One region of the Clostridium neonatale genome, then DNA from elsewhere that is predicted to be linked to it. Evidence: riboswitches for the same ligand, from Rfam matches in the RefSeq annotation. Region 1 holds a riboswitch; each other region holds the start of a gene.
The links. Region 1 has a riboswitch for lysine ahead of lysA (diaminopimelate decarboxylase). Riboswitches for the same ligand answer to the same signal wherever they lie in the genome.
Positions count from the first base shown of each region.

Region 2: another riboswitch for lysine. It lies ahead of CNEONATNEC86_RS00400 (Na+/H+ antiporter NhaC family protein); the one in region 1 lies ahead of lysA (diaminopimelate decarboxylase).
Region 3: another riboswitch for lysine. It lies ahead of CNEONATNEC86_RS20760 (transporter substrate-binding domain-containing protein); the one in region 1 lies ahead of lysA (diaminopimelate decarboxylase).
Region 4: another riboswitch for lysine. It lies ahead of dapA (4-hydroxy-tetrahydrodipicolinate synthase); the one in region 1 lies ahead of lysA (diaminopimelate decarboxylase).

Region 1 is NZ_UICR01000003.1:244,806-249,410, forward strand. Features, by position in the region: gene lepB (signal peptidase I) at 1-139, opposite strand, end outside; gene lepB (signal peptidase I) at 205-753, opposite strand; gene lysA (diaminopimelate decarboxylase) at 1,128-2,423, opposite strand; lysine riboswitch at 2,592-2,760, opposite strand; gene CNEONATNEC86_RS19370 (hydrolase) at 2,840-3,517, opposite strand; gene CNEONATNEC86_RS19375 (HAAS signaling domain-containing protein) at 4,058-4,605, shown strand, end outside.
Region 2 is NZ_UICR01000001.1:87,131-91,735, forward strand. Features, by position in the region: gene CNEONATNEC86_RS00395 (ABC1 kinase family protein) at 50-1,648, shown strand; lysine riboswitch at 1,724-1,897, shown strand; gene CNEONATNEC86_RS00400 (Na+/H+ antiporter NhaC family protein) at 2,077-3,804, shown strand; gene CNEONATNEC86_RS00405 (BlaI/MecI/CopY family transcriptional regulator) at 3,982-4,362, shown strand; gene CNEONATNEC86_RS00410 (M56 family metallopeptidase) at 4,363-4,605, shown strand, end outside.
Region 3 is NZ_UICR01000003.1:567,352-571,956, reverse strand. Features, by position in the region: gene CNEONATNEC86_RS20775 (DUF2000 domain-containing protein) at 1-379, shown strand, start outside; gene CNEONATNEC86_RS20770 (hypothetical protein) at 747-953, shown strand; gene CNEONATNEC86_RS20765 (zinc-ribbon domain-containing protein) at 1,216-1,368, shown strand; lysine riboswitch at 1,736-1,919, shown strand; gene CNEONATNEC86_RS20760 (transporter substrate-binding domain-containing protein) at 2,065-2,883, shown strand; gene CNEONATNEC86_RS20755 (amino acid ABC transporter permease) at 2,949-3,725, shown strand; gene CNEONATNEC86_RS20750 (amino acid ABC transporter ATP-binding protein) at 3,738-4,475, shown strand.
Region 4 is NZ_UICR01000003.1:466,380-470,984, reverse strand. Features, by position in the region: rRNA gene CNEONATNEC86_RS20295 (23S ribosomal RNA) at 1-183, shown strand, start outside; rRNA gene rrf (5S ribosomal RNA) at 364-480, shown strand; gene CNEONATNEC86_RS20285 (HAD family hydrolase) at 516-1,232, opposite strand; gene CNEONATNEC86_RS20280 (TSUP family transporter) at 1,459-2,229, shown strand; lysine riboswitch at 2,314-2,481, shown strand; gene dapA (4-hydroxy-tetrahydrodipicolinate synthase) at 2,644-3,510, shown strand; gene CNEONATNEC86_RS20270 (SulP family inorganic anion transporter) at 3,717-4,605, shown strand, end outside.

The sequences.
Region 1 (4,605 bases):
GCACTGCTATAACTAATGCCGCAAATATTGGAACTATCCAATCTTTGAAAAATTTTTTGATAAATCCATTTTTCTTATTCAAAGATTCATTTGCTTCTATATCTTTTGAATTAATTGTAAAGTCATCATTCTTTTTCATATTTAAATTCTCCTTATATAAAACTTACATTATATTATATCTAATATTTGTGTCACTAAAGTGTCTTAATCTACTTTTCCTATTTCATTAAATGGATAAATTCTTATTTGTACTTTACCTTCAATATCTTTTCTATCCACATATGGGTTCTCCCAATACCTAGAATCATCTGAATTTGCTCTATTATCTCCTAAGAAAAAGTATTTTCCTTCTGGAATCTCAAAATACCCATCATATTCTTCATTATTTTTAACATATGGTTCTTCTAGCTCTGTACCATTTCTAAAAACAACTCCATCTTTTATTTCAATAGTATCACCTGGGAGACCTATTAATCTCTTTATTAATAATTTATCTCCATATTCATCGCATTTAAATGTAACTATATCTCCCTCTTTTAAGTTTTCTGGCTTATACACATTGGATACAATTAACCTATCATTAACTTCTAAAGTTGGAACCATAGACTCACTTGGAATATAAACACCATGGCCTACAAATTTTAATATTAAAAATGCTAAGCCACCTATTATTATAAAATTTAGAATATATTCCTTTATTATTGCCTTTTTATCTAGTTTTTTTTCTTCTTTTAATAAATTATTTTCTTCCAACTTATTATTGCCCCCATTCCAACTATTTTCACTTTATAAGTATACCATAATTTATAGTTTATAATGTTTATAAATTATTAAATTTCTTTCACTTTATTGCAAATTATCAGTATATGAGAAAATCTTAATCTTAATAGAATCTTTTTAATTATAAAATTTCAATTATCAATTTAAGTTAAATTCTTTCAAAATTTCTTAAAATATATATTTTCAAATTTTGCTCTAAAAATTATACTTCATTGATAATTAATCATTAACAATTGAAAATTAAAAAGATGGTGTACATGAAGTTCATATACACCATCTTTATATATATATAATAATCTTGGGAAAGAATATTAATAAAAAGCTTGTCCTAATTATATAATAAAGAATTATATAACATCATTCCTTATCATATCTTCATAAGTTTCTCTTCTGCATATTAATCTTGCCTTAGAGTCCTTAACCATAACAACTGCTGGTTTTGGTATTCTATTATAATTACTAGACATAGAATATCCATAAGCACCTGTAGTCATAATAGCTAATATATCTCCAGTTTTAACTTCCGGAAGAGTAACATCCTTTAATAAAATATCTCCTGATTCACAACATTTTCCTGCAATAGTAACCTTTTCCGTCACTTCACTATTAACTCTATTTGCTAATATACTTTCATATTCAGCACTATAAAGAGCTGGTCTTATATTGTCAGTCATTCCACCGTCTACAGAAACATATTTTCTAACACCTGGAATATCTTTTATTGCACCTATTGTGTATAAAGTAACGCCCGCATTACCTACTATACTTCTTCCTGGTTCTATAGTAAGTATAGGTCTCTCAATGTTTAATCTTGAAGATACCTCTTCTGCCTTATTTATTATTGCTTCACAATATTCAGAAGTTTCTAGAGGTTTGTCCTCTTTAGTATAGTATATACCAAAACCACCACCAAAATCTACTTCTTTTATTAAATAATCCATATTTTTTTTAATTTTTTTTACTAAATTAAACATTACCTCAACAGCCTCTTCATATGCCTCAAGTCCAAAAGTCTGTGAACCTATATGACAATGAATACCTACAAGGTTTATATTCTCTAGATTTATAGCCATTTCTATAGATTTTTCTATAGTATCTTCTACTGGTGCAAAACCAAATTTAGAATCAATTTGACCTGTTCTAATATATTCATGAGTATGTGCATCAATTCCTGGTGTTATTCTTAAATATATATTTTGAACCTTATTATATTCTTTTGCTATATTATTTAATGCTTCCATTTCATAAAAATTATCAACAACAAATTTACCCACACCAAGCTTTACCCCAAGCTCAATTTCATCTAATGTCTTATTATTTCCATGAAACATTACTTTTTCTAATGGAAAATCCGCTTTATATGCTGTATAAAGCTCTCCACCTGAAACTACATCTAAATTCATATTTTCTTCTTTTAATAATTTGCACATTTGTACATTTAAAAATGCCTTACCAGCAAATGCAACCTTATTATTATTTTCTTCACATTTAAAATATTTTCTATAATCTCTACAATAATTTCTTATAAGTTCCTCATCAAATACATATAAAGGACTTCCATATTCTTTTACTAAATCTGTCGCTCTATTCCCACCTATTATTAGCTCATTCTCTTCAACTTTCATTGTTCCAAATAGTTCCATAATATTACCCCAATCTTCTTTATTCATACTTCATAATTTAAAACTTATATTATTTCTAACTATAAAATATGTTTATTGCTTATTTTTATAAAAATAAACGTCACAGATATATCTGTGACGAGCTTTTTACTTTGTTAAAATAACAATCAATTATATGATTCATTATTATAACTGTGTAGCTCAACACTTTCGTGACAGTTATTCATATATTTTATGAATACCCAGAAATTGATTTTTGCATAAAAATCCATCTCTTCGGCTATAACACCTTTTATTATATATCCTAACCTGCCAGTTCAATATAATTACTCTTTGTTATAGCACCTCTACATCTATTAAAACTTATGCTATTATATTATTCAACTTGTTACAATTATGATACCACATTTTTCTTATATTTCAATGACTATTTTTTATTATCTCATATCATCTCTATATGTGTCCATAAGTCTCCCCATAATACTTGAAGCTGTTGGCGGTGTATATGTTATTGCATTAGCACCAGCCTTAATAGTTTCTTCTATAGTCTCTACTGTCGGTCCACCAGTTGCTATGATCGGGAAATCAGAATACCTTTCTCTTATATTTCTAACTATTTTTGCAGTACTTTTTCCGCCTGATACATTAAATATTGTTGCGCCTGCTTCTATTCTCTTATCTATATCCTCATCCTCAGATATTATTGTAACTATAATAGGAATATCTATTGTATCTCTTACTTGTTTCACTATATCATTTGATATAGGAGCATTCATTACCACACCCATAGCTCCCTTAAATTCTGCATCTAATGCTAAATTGATTACTCTCTTTCCATAAGTTGTTCCTCCACCAACTCCACAGAATACTGGTACATCTGCTGCAGTAACTAAAGCTTGTGTTATTATTGGCTGAGGGGTAAACGGGTATACAGCAATAATTGCATCAGCATTAGTATTTCTTATTATTGCAACATCCGTTGTGAATAGTAGGGATTTTATTCTTTTCCCAAAAATCTTTATCCCCCCACATTCTCGTATTATTGATGGGACTTCTACCACATGTTTTCTTAATGTACCTTTTATTTCTGGAACAAATTTTTCTCGTTTATTCATTAAACCCTCTCCTTCCCCTTATCTGTAATAATTAATTAAATAATTTAACCCATAAATTATCCACATTATCCACAGATTTTATCCACATAATTGTGCATACTGTTCCTAATTTATATATTTAATATTAATTTCTTAATAATTAATCGTCAATATAATATTAACACTGTTTTATTAAGGTAGTAACATTTATTTTATTAATTTTTTGTAACCTAATTAAATAAAAATCCTAGCATATTACTTAAATTATTCAATTCATATTTATTTATCCACAACTTATAATTAGATATAAACAATGATTTAACTAAGCTATATACCAATTTTTCTTAATCCACCATTCAAATATATAAACATTTTCCACATACTTATCCACAGAAATGTTTATATATCCAATTTTCTTAAAAATTTCTTAATAAAAAATAAACATCCTCAAGCAATACCTTAATAAATGATTAAATATCCTTCCAGTATATTGTAGTATCCACCTTCTTACTCTATACTCTATATCAGAACATATAAAGCTAATAAGGAGGTGTAATATTATTGAATAAAAATGAATTCTTTAATATTTTAATGGATGAGTTAAAAGATATTCCTGAAAAGAAACTTCAAGATATAATATGGCACTATGAAAATTTATTTGATTTAGAGATTCAAAATGGTAAATCAGAAGAAGAAATAGTGGAAAGTTTAGGTGATATTGATACTTTAATCAATAAATATAAAGATAGCGCCCTATTGACTGACTATATGAAAGATTCTTTAAATGATTCTTCAGATTCAAGGATATATAATAATGAATCAAACTATAGTGGAAATTATATAGTTTCAACTGAAAGGCATTCAAATACTTCTAATAATAAAAATAACTATACAGATACTAATAATAAAAATGAAAATAAAGATGATTCAAAATTTTATAAAAATAATAATACCAAAAAAAGTATTAATATTAATTCAATATTAAAAATATGTATTTTAATTTTATCTATTATAATATTCACACCAATTTTCACTACTATTATAGGAATTATACTAGGTATCTTTGGAACTGCAATTGGAATGTTTTTTGGAAGTATCGGTTTACTAAT
Region 2 (4,605 bases), on a different contig from region 1:
TTTATATGTTGCCTTTGAATGGGTTATTATTTGAAAGAGGATATTATTTATGAAAGAAAAGCCATCAAGTAGATTTAGAGAAATAATAATGGTATTTGCTAAATATGGATTTGGATATATTTTCGATAGAAAAGATGAAGAACAAAAAAAATCTCCTGCTAATTTAAGAAAAGCTTTTGAAGATTTAGGTCCAACATTTATTAAGATAGGTCAAATATTAAGCACCAGACCAGATTTATTGCCAAAAGAATACATAGATGAGTTAGTTAAGTTACAAGATTCAGCGATAGTGGAAAATTTTGACGATATGAAGTTAGTTTTTGAAAAATCACTGAACACAACTATAGATGAAAGTTTTCAATATCTTAATAGGGCTCCAATAGCATCAGCATCTATAGCACAAGTATATGAAGGAATATTAAAAGATGGCAGAGAGGTCGTTTTAAAAATTCAAAGGCCTAAAATATATGAAAAAATAATAAAAGATATTGCTATTCTGATGAAGATATTGAAGATTGCTGAAGGAAGAATAAATATACCTATAATTGATCCTATAGAAGCGCTGGAAGAAATAAAATTCACAACAATTCAAGAACTTGATTTTATATCAGAAGCTGGTAATATAGAGAAATTTAGCGAGTTAAATAAAAATACTGCACCTATTTATGCACCTTATGTAGTTAGAGAGTTGTTAAGTGATAAGGTTTTAGTATTAGAAAATATTGATGGTATAAAAATAAATGATATAAAAGAGCTTGAGCAGAATGGATATGATATAAATGATATTGCTGATAAATTGACATTAGCATTCTGTAAACATATATTTGAAGATGGCTTTTTTCATGGAGATCCACATCCCGGAAATTTATTGATTTCAGAAGGGAAAATATGTTTTATAGATTTTGGCATAGTAGGACAACTAAGTGATAACATGAAAAAATGGCTTAATATAGCTACTCATGATAAAGAAAAACTGGTTAACTGCATTTTAGCAATAGCTATAAAGAAAGGAAAGGTCAATAAAGTAGATATATACGATTCAGTTTCATATATTTTCGATGTTTATTTAGAAACATCTATAAAAAATATAAAAATATCAGAACTTGTTCAAGAAATATGGAATATTACAAGGGAAAATAATATACAGTTACCTAGAGAATTGGTTTCCTTGACAAGGAGCTTAATTTTGTTAGAAGGAGTAATTGCTTATCTTGACCCAGATCGAGAAATAGTAAATGTAATTGCTAATTTTATGAAATCAAATAATAGAACTACGATTTTAAGATGTTTAGAGAAAGAAGAATTAATAATTTCACTATATTGTTTTACAAGAGATTCTATGAAAATTCCTACAAAGACTGTAGAGGTTTTGAATAAATTATCAGATGGAAAGCTTACACTAGATATACGAATTAATGAGATAGATGAAATAATTAAGCAAGCTAATAAAATGGTAAATAGATTAACAGAAGGTGTTGTTATTGCTGCGTTAATATTATCTTCATCATTAATTATCAGTAATGATGTTAAGCCTTTATATAGAGGAATATCAATAATAGGGATTGGTGGATACGCAATTGCTTTTATGTTAGCTATAAAAGTTCTAATATCTATGAGCAGAGCAAATGAATGTCGAAAGAAGAAATAAAACTAACAATAAAATCAAAAAATATTGAAATAAAATTAAAAATAAGGTATTCTATATCATATAAAAGTGAATAAAGTAAGAGATAGAGGCGCAATATTTAATAGTAATATTATGGAGCTAAGCACTTTGAAGTAATATGAAAGGAAATATTGCCGAAGTCTATAACTAATGCTTTAAGGTTATAGAGCTGGGGTTGCATAGAATATATGCAAAACTGTCACAAGTACTTTGTGGTGAGCTATCATTCGTGGTTATGTAAAACATATTATGTTTTTAAAGACCTTGGGTGTTATCTCAAGGTCTTATTTTTTTGATTAAGAATTTATTTTAAATTTAGAAAATAAATTTCTTAGAGCCATAATTGTATTTTATAAGTTAATTACTTAATTTCTATCTTTAAATTTATCACAATAAAGATTAGGAGGATCATTAACATGAAAAATTCAAGAAGCTACCGTGTGTTTTTATTGACATTAATTATGTTAATAATGGCATCGACAGCAGTTTTTGCAGCTGACGTTGCAGAGGTTAATGCAGAAAAATTTGGACTTTGGACTATACTTCCACCAATTATAGCAATCGCATTAGCATTTATAACAAAAAATGTTGTAATATCACTATTTATAGGAACTCTATCAGGATGTTTTTTATTACAGATTATAGGAAGTAATCCATTTATGGCTATTATTCAAGCATTTTTAGATTTTGTACAAAGAGCATTAAACTCATTAGCAGATCCATGGAATGCAGGTATTGTTCTTCAAGTTATGGTAATTGGAGGAGTTATAAGCTTAGTCAGTAAAATGGGCGGAGCAAAAGCAATTGCAGAGTCTCTTGCTAAAAAGGCAAAAACTCCAAGAAGTGCTCAATTAATAACATGGTTCTTGGGAGTATTGGTATTCTTTGATGATTATGCAAATTCATTAATTGTCGGACCAATAATGAAGCCGGTAGCAGATAAGATGAAAATTTCAAGAGAAAGATTATCTTTTATAATTGATGCTACAGCAGCACCAATTGCAGGAATTATGATTGTATCTACATGGATTGGGTTAGAAGTTGGATTAATAAAAGATGGTTTCACATTAATAGGTCAGGAAGTAGATGCATTTGGAGTATTTTTAAGTACGATTCCATATAGATTCTATAACATATTAATTTTAATTTTTGTTGTTGCTACATCACTTTTATTAAGAGATTTTGGTCCCATGAGAAAAGCGGAAATAAATGCAAGAAAAGGATACATATCAGATGCAAGTAAAGAAATTACTCTTGATAAAGATGTAGAAGATGAAATGGCACCTAAAGAAGGTGTTAAACTAAGCGTATGGAATGCAATTATTCCAATTGGAGCGTTAATGATATCAGCTCTGATAAGTTTTTATTATAGTGGATATACTGCAATTATGGGTGGTGAAGATGTTGTACTTCAAAATTTAATGACAACATCACCAGCTTCATTTACAGCTATAAGAGAAGCTTTTAGTGCATCAGATGCATCGGTAGCATTATTCCAATCAGCATTATTTGCATCTATTGTTGCCATATTTATGGCTGTATGTAAAAAAATATTTACATTCTCAGAAGCAGTAGAAGTCTGGATAGATGGAATGAAAGGATTAATCATAACAGGAGTTATATTAATACTTGCATGGTCATTAAGTTCAGTGATAAAAGAGTTAGGAACTGCAGCATATTTAGTTAAATTGCTTTCAAGTTCAATACCTCAATTTTTATTACCAAGTATAATATTCATTTTAGGAGCAGTTATATCATTTGCAACAGGTACAGCATATGGGACTATGGGAATATTAATGCCACTTGCGATCCCTCTTTCATACTCAATATCGCCTGAAATGGGATACGTTATAGTAGGTACGAGTGCTGTTTTAACTGGAGCTATTTTTGGGGATCACTGTTCTCCAATTTCAGATACGACAATTATGTCATCAATGGGAGCAGGATGTGATCATATTAGTCATGTTAGAACTCAAATGCCATATGCGTTATCTGTAGCAGCAATTACAATACTATTTGGATATATTCCAGTAGGATTAGGACTTTCTATATGGCTTGTATTACCATTAGCAACAGCTGCGATATTTGCACTAGTTTATTTCGTAGGTAAGCCAGTTGATAATGTAGAAGTGATTTAAGAATAAGCTATAAATTATATTAAAAACTACCACAGAATGATTTAAAAAGTTATTCTGTGGTAGTTTTTTTACTTAAATATTAATTAAAAAAGATAAGAATAACATATTGACATTTATAGGCTACAGGTGTAACCTATAAGCAGGGTTACACCTGTAGCTTAGAAAGGAAGTGCGGAATTGGAAAAAGAGTACTCTATAAGTGAATCAGAATGGGAAGTTATGAAAGTGTTATGGAAAAATCCTAATAGTACAATGAGTTTTATAGTAGAGCAATTAGAAGGAAGAGGCTGGAGTTATTCAACTATAAAAACATTGGTTAAGAGACTGACGGATAAAGAATTTGTAGTAGCAGATAAGAGTCAAGGGAAAAATTTTTTATATAAATGTGCAGTAAAAGAACAAGAATGTAAAATTAATGAAACTAAAAATTTTTTAGCAAAAGTATTTGATAATTCGTTATCTATGTTTGTATCTACATTAGTAAAAGAAAGTAATTTATCCAAAAAGGAAGAAGAAGAATTAATGAATATAATAAATAAAATGGAAGAAGATGATTAGATGTTTATGCTATTAAATATAGCGATTATTACTACAATAATGACAGCTTGCATTTTATTAATAAAAACTATATTTAAGCATAAAATGTCAGCTAAAGCCCATTATTATATATGGTTAATTTTAATTGCTAGGCTGATTCTAATACCTATTATGCCAGATTTTATAGGGAATATTAATAGAATAGAAAATCAAGCTAGTCATATTGAAGGCATAGAAAATATTAAATCTAATTCTAATACAACA
Region 3 (4,605 bases), 320 kb from region 1:
ACTTCCTCTAGGAATTATTGCAAATACCTGTACAATACTTGGGATTACATTAGGAAAACATGTACCTGAACTAGTTGGAGAAGATGCAGTTGATTCTTCAGAAAAAAGTCATTTGGGCATTATCACAATTCCAGTTCCTATACTAAAGGCAAACAAGGAATTACTTAGAGCACTGAGAGAAGAGTTATATACTGATAATTATAAAGATGTTATTACTGTTGATTTTTCAGATGTTGCACAAAGCTGCAATGTTTATAGTGAATATTTGCAAAAAGCCTCAATGACGCCTGAATTAGAACACTCATATTTTGGGCTTGCTATCTGTGGCCATAAGAAAAAAGTCAATAAGCTAACAGGCAGCATGCCATTGTTACGATGATTGTATAAAATATAATACTATAATAATCGTAGGTATCAAAAAGACTTAATTCTATGTCAACATCAGAATATAGAAAATATATACAAAAAATAAATCATGTATAGAGTCTTTTGGTAAAGAAATTCTTGCATTTACTGTATTTATTTCTAAAGAGACATTTCCAGTTTAAAGTGCAGAAAGTGTAGTTTTAGGAAAACTTACATTTACCTCTGATATATAATAATTATTATCAGGTATAAGTATTTTAGCTACATCATTACCTTGTTTTTTTTATGTTTCAATTGCCTCATTAGCTTTATCTTCAGTAAATATTATATTTTCTTTTTTAGCTCTATCATTTCCTGTAGTTATTTGAATTGGAATTTGTGTGACGGAGCTGTCATTCTTTTCACTTACAACAGGTATGCTAGTTTGTTCATATTTTGAAGTATTGGATTTATGTTTTGATGAAGAAGAGCTAAAACTAATTGTAGCTTTTTTATTAAATCTTCCTGTAATAGCTTGGAATTTTTATTCATTAAAGTATCCAATTAATCTAATAAATGAATTTGCATCAGCATTAACTAATTTATAATTTTCATCTGTTCCTATTAGTTTATCATTGTCAGAATCAGAATTGGAAGATCTATACCATTCAAAGTGTATGGCGTCATTTAGGGTAATATCTCTATCAATTGTAAAAAATAATAAAAAAAGGTTGCAATTAAATAAATAATATGTTATTATAAATGAGTAGCAAATTTGCTAACAAAAAAAGTTTCATTTAGGTAAATAGTTTCTCGAGAATTAGAGATTATTATATCAATTTAGAATCTTTAATTTTAGGAGGAATATTTATGACAGATAAGACAATAACATGCAGAGATTGCGGAAGTGAATTCATATTTTCAGTAGGAGAACAAGAATTCTATAAAGAAAAAGGATTCGAAAATGAGCCTACAAGATGTCCATCTTGTAGAAGAGCTAAAAAAGAACAAAATAGAAGATAATTTTAGATTGTTATAGGTTGTAGTTTAGGCTACAACCTTTTTTGATATTCTATTATAATAAAAATGAATAATATATTAATTAAAAACCTCACTTATTAGCGATACGGAGAACTGTATCATAAGTGACAGACCAAAACTTGCTTTTTGTGGGGGGGAACTTATATAGCAGTGAAAGTAAATGTGAAATTTGCTGAAATTATATAATTAAAAATTAACAGAGAATCGTATTAAAAAGAATTAATTTATAAGTATAAATCTATAAACGAATTTTAATTTTTAATATTAATAAAAAAATTTTAAAAAGATTGACAAAAGCTAAATATATAGTTATCATTATGTCATAAAATTAAATATATGCCTCACTTTACTGTGAGGTAGAGGCGCAGAATCCAACAGTCTTTAGCAGAGCTAGAGAGAGCAATGAAGCTATGGAGAAGGGGATTTTGCCGAAGTTTGCAATATATCTCAGTGTTGCTTGCTGGGTCTGTAGTTAAGAGCTGCAGGACTGTCTTAATAAACTCCCCAGTTTATTAAGTTGTGCTATCTCAATTAGAAAGATGAGGGGATATTATATGAAATTTAAGCTAGGCCATATAGTAGTAGTTTTTATAAATTCATATAATATTATCTAAAATATTGAAGATAGTACCAGCCCTTTGGGTTGGTTTTTTTATTATAAAAAAGGAGAGGGTAAATATGAAAAAAAGATTATCAGCACTAATTTTAGCTGTGGTAACAGCAACAATGACATTAACAGGATGTGGGACAAAGGCTTCATCAGAAAATGTGTTTAGAGTAGGGATGGAAGCAGGATATGCACCTTTCAATTGGACTCAGCTGGATGATTCAAATGGTGCAGTAAAAATAGAAGGAAGTTCGGAATATGCTGGCGGATATGACGTAGAAATAGCAAAGAAAATAGCTGATTCATTAGGAAAAGAATTAGTTATAGTTAAAACTGAATGGGATGGATTAGTACCATCATTAACATCGGGAAAAATAGATGCTATTATTGCAGGTATGTCTCCAACAGAAGAACGTAAGGAAACAATAGATTTTTCAGATGTTTATTATAAGTCAGACCTAGTAATGCTAGTAAAAAATGGTGGAGCATATGATAATGCAACGACACTAAATGATTTTTCAGGAGCTAAAATAACAGCTCAATTAAATACTTTCCACTATTCAGTAATAGATCAAATACCATCAGTTAATAAACAACCAGCTATGGATAATTTCCCAGCTATGAGAGTTGCTTTAGAAAGCGGAGTTATAGATGGTTATGTCACAGAAAGACCAGAAGCCTTAAGTGCTCAAATGGCAAATGACAACTTTAAAATGATAGAATTTAAAGATGGTTTTGTTACATCAGAAGAAGATACAGCTATAGCAGTTGGTGTACAAAAGGGAAGTGAATTAAAAGATAAGATAAATGAAATTTTAAAAGGAATATCAGAAGAAGAAAGATTAGAAATAATGGATACGGCTATTAAAAATCAACCAGCGGCTCAATAGCTCAGGGTATAGATTATTATAAAAAGCCTAAATCCTATAATTAAATATTTTAAGGAGAGTTTTTTATGAGTCTAGAATGGATAATTAAGATACTGCAAAATAACTGGCCAATGCTTTTACGTGGGGCTGGAATGACATTATTAATTTCTATAATAGGAACATTAGTGGGAACGCTTATAGGTCTTATAGTGGGAGTTATAAGGACAATTCCTATTCCAGAAAAAGGAACTAAAAGAGTATTTCTAAAAATAATTAACTCAATTTTATCGATTTATATAGAGTTTTTCCGTGGAACTCCTATGATAGTGCAAGCTATGGTTATTTATTATGGATCTGCGGCAGCTTTTGGAATAGACATAGATAGAGTTTTAGCAGGACTATTTATAGTATCAGTAAATACAGGTGCATATATGTCTGAAATAGTAAGAGGTGGTATTGTTTCAATAGATAAGGGACAATTTGAAGCAGCGCAAGCAATAGGAATGAATCATTTTCAGACTATGATAAATGTAGTATTACCACAAGTTGTTAGAAATATTTTACCAGCAACAGGTAATGAGTTCGTAATAAATATAAAAGATACATCTGTATTAAATGTTATATCTGTATCAGAACTATATTTCCAAACTAAGACTATATCAGGAAATAATTTCAGATATTTTGAATCGTTCTTTATATCATGTATAATCTATTTCATTATGACATTTACAGTTACAAGAATATTAAGAGCAATAGAAAAGAAACTAGATGGACCAGAAAATTATATTATTGCAGGAAATCAAATGCAAGTTGAAACACCAGAAGATATAGCTAAAAAAGTTAATGGTAATGTGGTAGCTTAAGGAGGAATCGAAATGGAAAAAATAATTGAAATTAAACACTTAAGTAAATCCTTTGGAGACCATAAGGTTTTAAAAGATATAGATTTTTCAGTTAATAAGGGAGAAGTTGTTTGTATTATAGGATCTTCAGGATCTGGAAAATCAACATTATTAAGATGTGTAAATCTTTTAGAAAAACCAACAGGCGGGGAAATTATATATAATGGTGAAAATATATTAGATGATAAACATGATATATATAAATATAGAACTAAATTAGGAATGGTATTTCAGCAATTTAATTTATTTAACAACCACAATGTTTTAAGTAACTGTGTAGTTGGACAAATGAAGGTCTTAGGAAGAAGTAGAGAAGAAGCTGAAAAAGTTGCTATGAAGTATTTAGAGATTGTAGGTATGAGTAATTATATAAATGCTAAGCCAAAACAATTATCTGGTGGACAAAAACAAAGGGTAGCAATAGCAAGAGCATTATCTATGGAACCTGATGTAATATTATTTGATGAGCCAACATCTGCTTTAGATCCTGAAATGGTTGGAGAAGTATTAAAGGTAATGAAGGAACTTGCAGAAAGCGGACTTACTATGCTAGTTGTAACTCATGAAATGGAATTTGCAAGAGAAGTATCAGATAGAGTTGTATTTATGAATAATGGTATTATCGAAGAAGAAGGAGATCCAGAAGAGATTTTCAATAATCCTAAAAAAGAAAGAACAAGAGAATTCTTAAAACGTACTTTAAAAAACTAGGTTTATGCCTAGTTTTTTTGTATATAAACAATAGATTAAATGATGTTGAACATCAAAATTATTCTCTTACTGATGGATTTGCGCCTCATGGAGTCTAGCCTGTACTATTACAAAGGCATGGATTGATGAA
Region 4 (4,605 bases), 220 kb from region 1:
GGGTAGCTAAGTCGGGAAGGGATAAACGCTGAAAGCATCTAAGTGTGAAGCCCACCTCAAGATGAGATTTCCCATAGCATAAGCTAGTAAGACCCCTTGAAGACTACAAGGTTGATAGGTCAGAGGTGTAAGTGCGGTAACGTATTTAGCTGACTGATACTAATAGGTCGAGGGCTTGACCAATATTAAGTTGTAATACATTAGGTACTATGTGCAATTTTGAAAGAACATGATTCTTTCAAAAAAAGATTTGTGAAATCAGGATTTTGACTTTGAAATTAGTTTCTTTTAAAGGAAACTCCATCAGCTGAAGCTGAGGAGTGCTAAATTTCAACGAAATCAAAGATTTCGGAAATTTATGCATCTAGTGATGATGGCATAGAGGTAACACTCCTTCCCATTCCGAACAGGAAAGTTAAGGTCTATAGCGCCGATGGTACTGCATGGGAGACTGTGTGGGAGAGTAGGACGTTGCTAGGTAAGTTTAAGAGATAGTTAGAAATAACTATCTCTTTTTAGTTTATAATAAGCGATGATATTTGATTAACATCTCCATTCATAACTTTATATGTAGGATTAAATTCGTGCTTTATTTCAGGAGATAAATTTGAATGTATATATAATGTATCTAATCCAACTGACTGAGCACCTTTTATATCACAAATAGGATCATTTCCAATCATTATAGATTTTTTTATATCTAAATTAAGGTCACTAATTAATTGCTCAAAAAATTTTGAATCAGGTTTGCAAATATAATAATCAGATGAAAAATAGATTTTATCAAAATATTTTTCTATATCTAAAATTCTCATTTCATACAGAGTGAATACTTGTTGAGCATTTGATAATAGATAAATATTTTTTTCTTTTCTTTTTAGTAATTCTAATAGTTCTATTACCCCATTATAAAGTTTTAAATATTTTATTGAAAGAGTTCTAAACAGATGTGCTGTTGATTTAACTAAATCTTCAGATGGTTTAACTTCTTTTTCTTCATAAAGAATTTTAAATATATTTTCTAATGGGAAATCTGGATATTTAGTATGAGATAAAGATTTCTGTTTTTCTTTAAATTTATTAAGATATGATGCTTTTAATTCATCAGAAGAATATATAGCACCATTAAATGAATAAAACAATGAAAGTTTACTCCAAAGAATTTTAGATTTTTTATTAGTATGTATATCTACCAATGTTCCATAAAGGTCAAATATATAATTAGTATACATGAATAAATCCTTCTTTCTTGTTATAGATTGCACTATAAATTTATATAATATAAATCTTTATAATAAAAATAAAGATAACATATAAATTATTCTATATATAAGTTGATAAATCCTTGTTTAAGAATACTTTTTGGAAATATTCACATATGAAATTGTTATATATTATTTGACATGAAATCAGAATATATCTAAAATATAAGCATTGGACATAAATAGGGGGAATTATATGGAATCATATATAACAATGCTAATTATAGTGTGCCCACTAGTATTTTTAGCAGGATTTGTTGATGCAGTTGCTGGCGGTGGTGGATTAATATCACTTCCAGCATATATTTTTGCTGGTGTGCCTATATATGTGGCTTATGGAACTAATAAATTTGCTAATAGTATAGGAACTGCTGTAGCGACTAGTAAATTTTTCAAAAGTGGAAATATAAAATTAAAACTAGCTATATTATCAGCTATTGGTGCAATAATAGGATCTTGGCTTGGAGCAAAATTAGTTTTGATATTAGATGAAAAGTACTTACATTATTGTTTAATGATCATATTGCCAATTGTAGCAGTATTTTTATTATTTAATAGAAGTTTCGGTTCAGTAGAAGAAGAAAAAGAAATTAAAAAAAAAGATATGTATTTTATGTCTTTAATAATTGGATTTATAATAGGAGGCTATGATGGCTTTTTTGGACCAGGTACAGGAACATTTTTAGTACTAGCTTTCACCTCATTATTAGGATTTAATTTAATTACGGCATCAGGAAATGCTAAGGTAGTTAACCTTGCATCTAATATAGGAGCTTTAATAGCCTACATATTAGGCTCTAAAGTGTCATTTGCCATAGGAATACCAGCAGCAGTATGTTCAGTAGCAGGAAATTATATAGGAGCTCATTTAGCAGTTAAAAATGGAGCGAAATTCATTAAACCAATTATTTTATTAGTGGTAGGAATGTTATTTATAAAAGTTCTTTTAGGATTTTTTGATTTATAAATTTTATAATTATTTAGATAAATTAAAAAATATTTACATATTATTAATATAGTGCTATAATTATTAGTAATTTAATTAGGAAAAGCCTAAGGTAGAGGTGCTGTAAGCAATAAGTACTTATTATGAGCTGGCAAGCTATGATTAATTTAGGAAAGGTGCTATGGCCGAAGGAAGAAATTATGCAAAGATTTGTTTCTGGGTATACATAGAATATATGTATAACTGTCACGAAAGTGGAGAGCTACAGAGGTTTGATGAAACTATTTATTATAATTACATTTATTCATATATGAATATTTCAAAAGATTTCAAAAATAGTTTCGTCTTAGCTTTAGTGATTAACTCTACCCGTCTGGTTTTATATCAGACGGGTTTTCCTATTTAATTACAAAATTAAAAGGAGTGTATTAAAAAATGAAGATTCAAGGTGTAATTGTACCATTAGTAACGCCATTTAAAGATGGAAAGTTAGATGTTAAATCATATGAAAATATGATTAATCATTATATAGATCAAGGAGTAAATGGGTTTATGCCTCTTGCAACAACAGGAGAATCACCAACATTATCATCATGTGAGTATGAGGAAATAGTAGAGAAAACAATTGAAGTAAATAATAAAAGAGTTCCTATATATATTGGACTTGGAGGTAATAATACTAGTGAATTAGTAAAGAAAGTGAAGACAATAGAAAGATATGATATTGATGGGATACTTTCTGTTACACCTTACTATTCAAAACCGAGTCAAAAAGGAATATTTGAGCATTTTAAAAGCTTATCTGAAGCTACAAGATTAGATATAGTTGTATACAATATTCCATATAGAACAGGTGTAAATATAGAAAATGAAACAATATATAAGCTAGCTGATTTAAATAATATAATTGGAATAAAGGACTGTTGTGCTAACTTGAAGCAAACTACAGATTTACTTTTAAACCCACCAAAAGATTTTTCCATATTAACTGGAGATGATGGATTATTTTATAATACACTCTTACTTGGAGGTCATGGGGGAATAATGGCATCTGCACATTTAAGAACTGCTGATTTTATAAAAGTATATAATCTTGTAAAATCTAATAACCATGTGGATGCGTTAAAAGTATGGAAAGAACTATATGAATTTATTCCCCTTTTATTTAAAGAGCCGAATCCTTCTCCTATTAAGTTTTGTTTAAAGAAAAAAGGATTAATTGAGTCTGATGAAGTTAGATTACCATTAACAGCAATAAGTGATGAATTGAAAGAAGAATTGAATATAATATTAAGCAAATAATAAAATATGAACTATATATGAAACTGATATTATTAAATAATTTAATAACATCAGTTTTTATTAAATTATTAAGAGATTTTGTGAGAAAACGTTGTAGATTTTAATAGATATTAGAATGATAAACATTACTTTGAAGCAATTTTTTGACTGACTATGTAAAAAAGAGTAATATTATAGGGTACAAATTTAAAGGATGTGATAAAACAATGATGCCAAAACTCTTTACAATGTTCAAAAACAAAGAGATCACTAAGAATCAGGTGGCAAAAGATATAATAGCGGGAATTATTGTGGCTGTTATAGCATTACCACTATCAATAGCACTTGCTATATCATCTGGTGTTTCACCAGAAAAAGGTCTTATAACAGCAATTTTTGCTGGATTTCTAATTTCTTTTCTTGGGGGAAGTAAAGTTCAAATTGGAGGTCCAACAGCTGCATTTGTTACTATAATATATTCAATAATTGCAGAACATGGATTAGACGGATTAATTACAGCTGTAATTATGGCAGGAATTATATTAGTTATTATGGGTTTATTAAGATTTGGTTCTCTTATTAGGTATGTACCTAAAACTATAACAGTTGGATTTACTGCTGGCATAGCCGTTACACTTTTCTCAGGCCAGCTTAAAGATTTGCTAGGATTACAAATAGATAATGTACCAGCAGAATTTATTCCAAAATGGGAAAGCTATTTTGCAAATATGAATACATTAAATATATATTCATTAGCAATTGGAATAGGTTGTATAATAATAATTGCACTTTGGCCAAAGGTAAATAAGGTAATACCAGGATCAATGATTGCCCTTATAGTATCTACCCTTTTAGTACAAGTTTTACATTTGCCAGTAGATACAATAGGTAGCAGATTTACTGAAATATCATCGGCTATACCAATTCCAGCATTACCTTCATTCAGTATAGCTACTATAAATAAACTATTTGCACCAGCAATAACAATTGCAATATTAGGGGCATTAGAATCATTATTATCAGCAGTTGTGGCTGATGAAATGATAGATGATACACATGATTCAAATATGGAATTAGTAGCGCAAGGGATTGCCAATATTACTTCAGGATTATTTG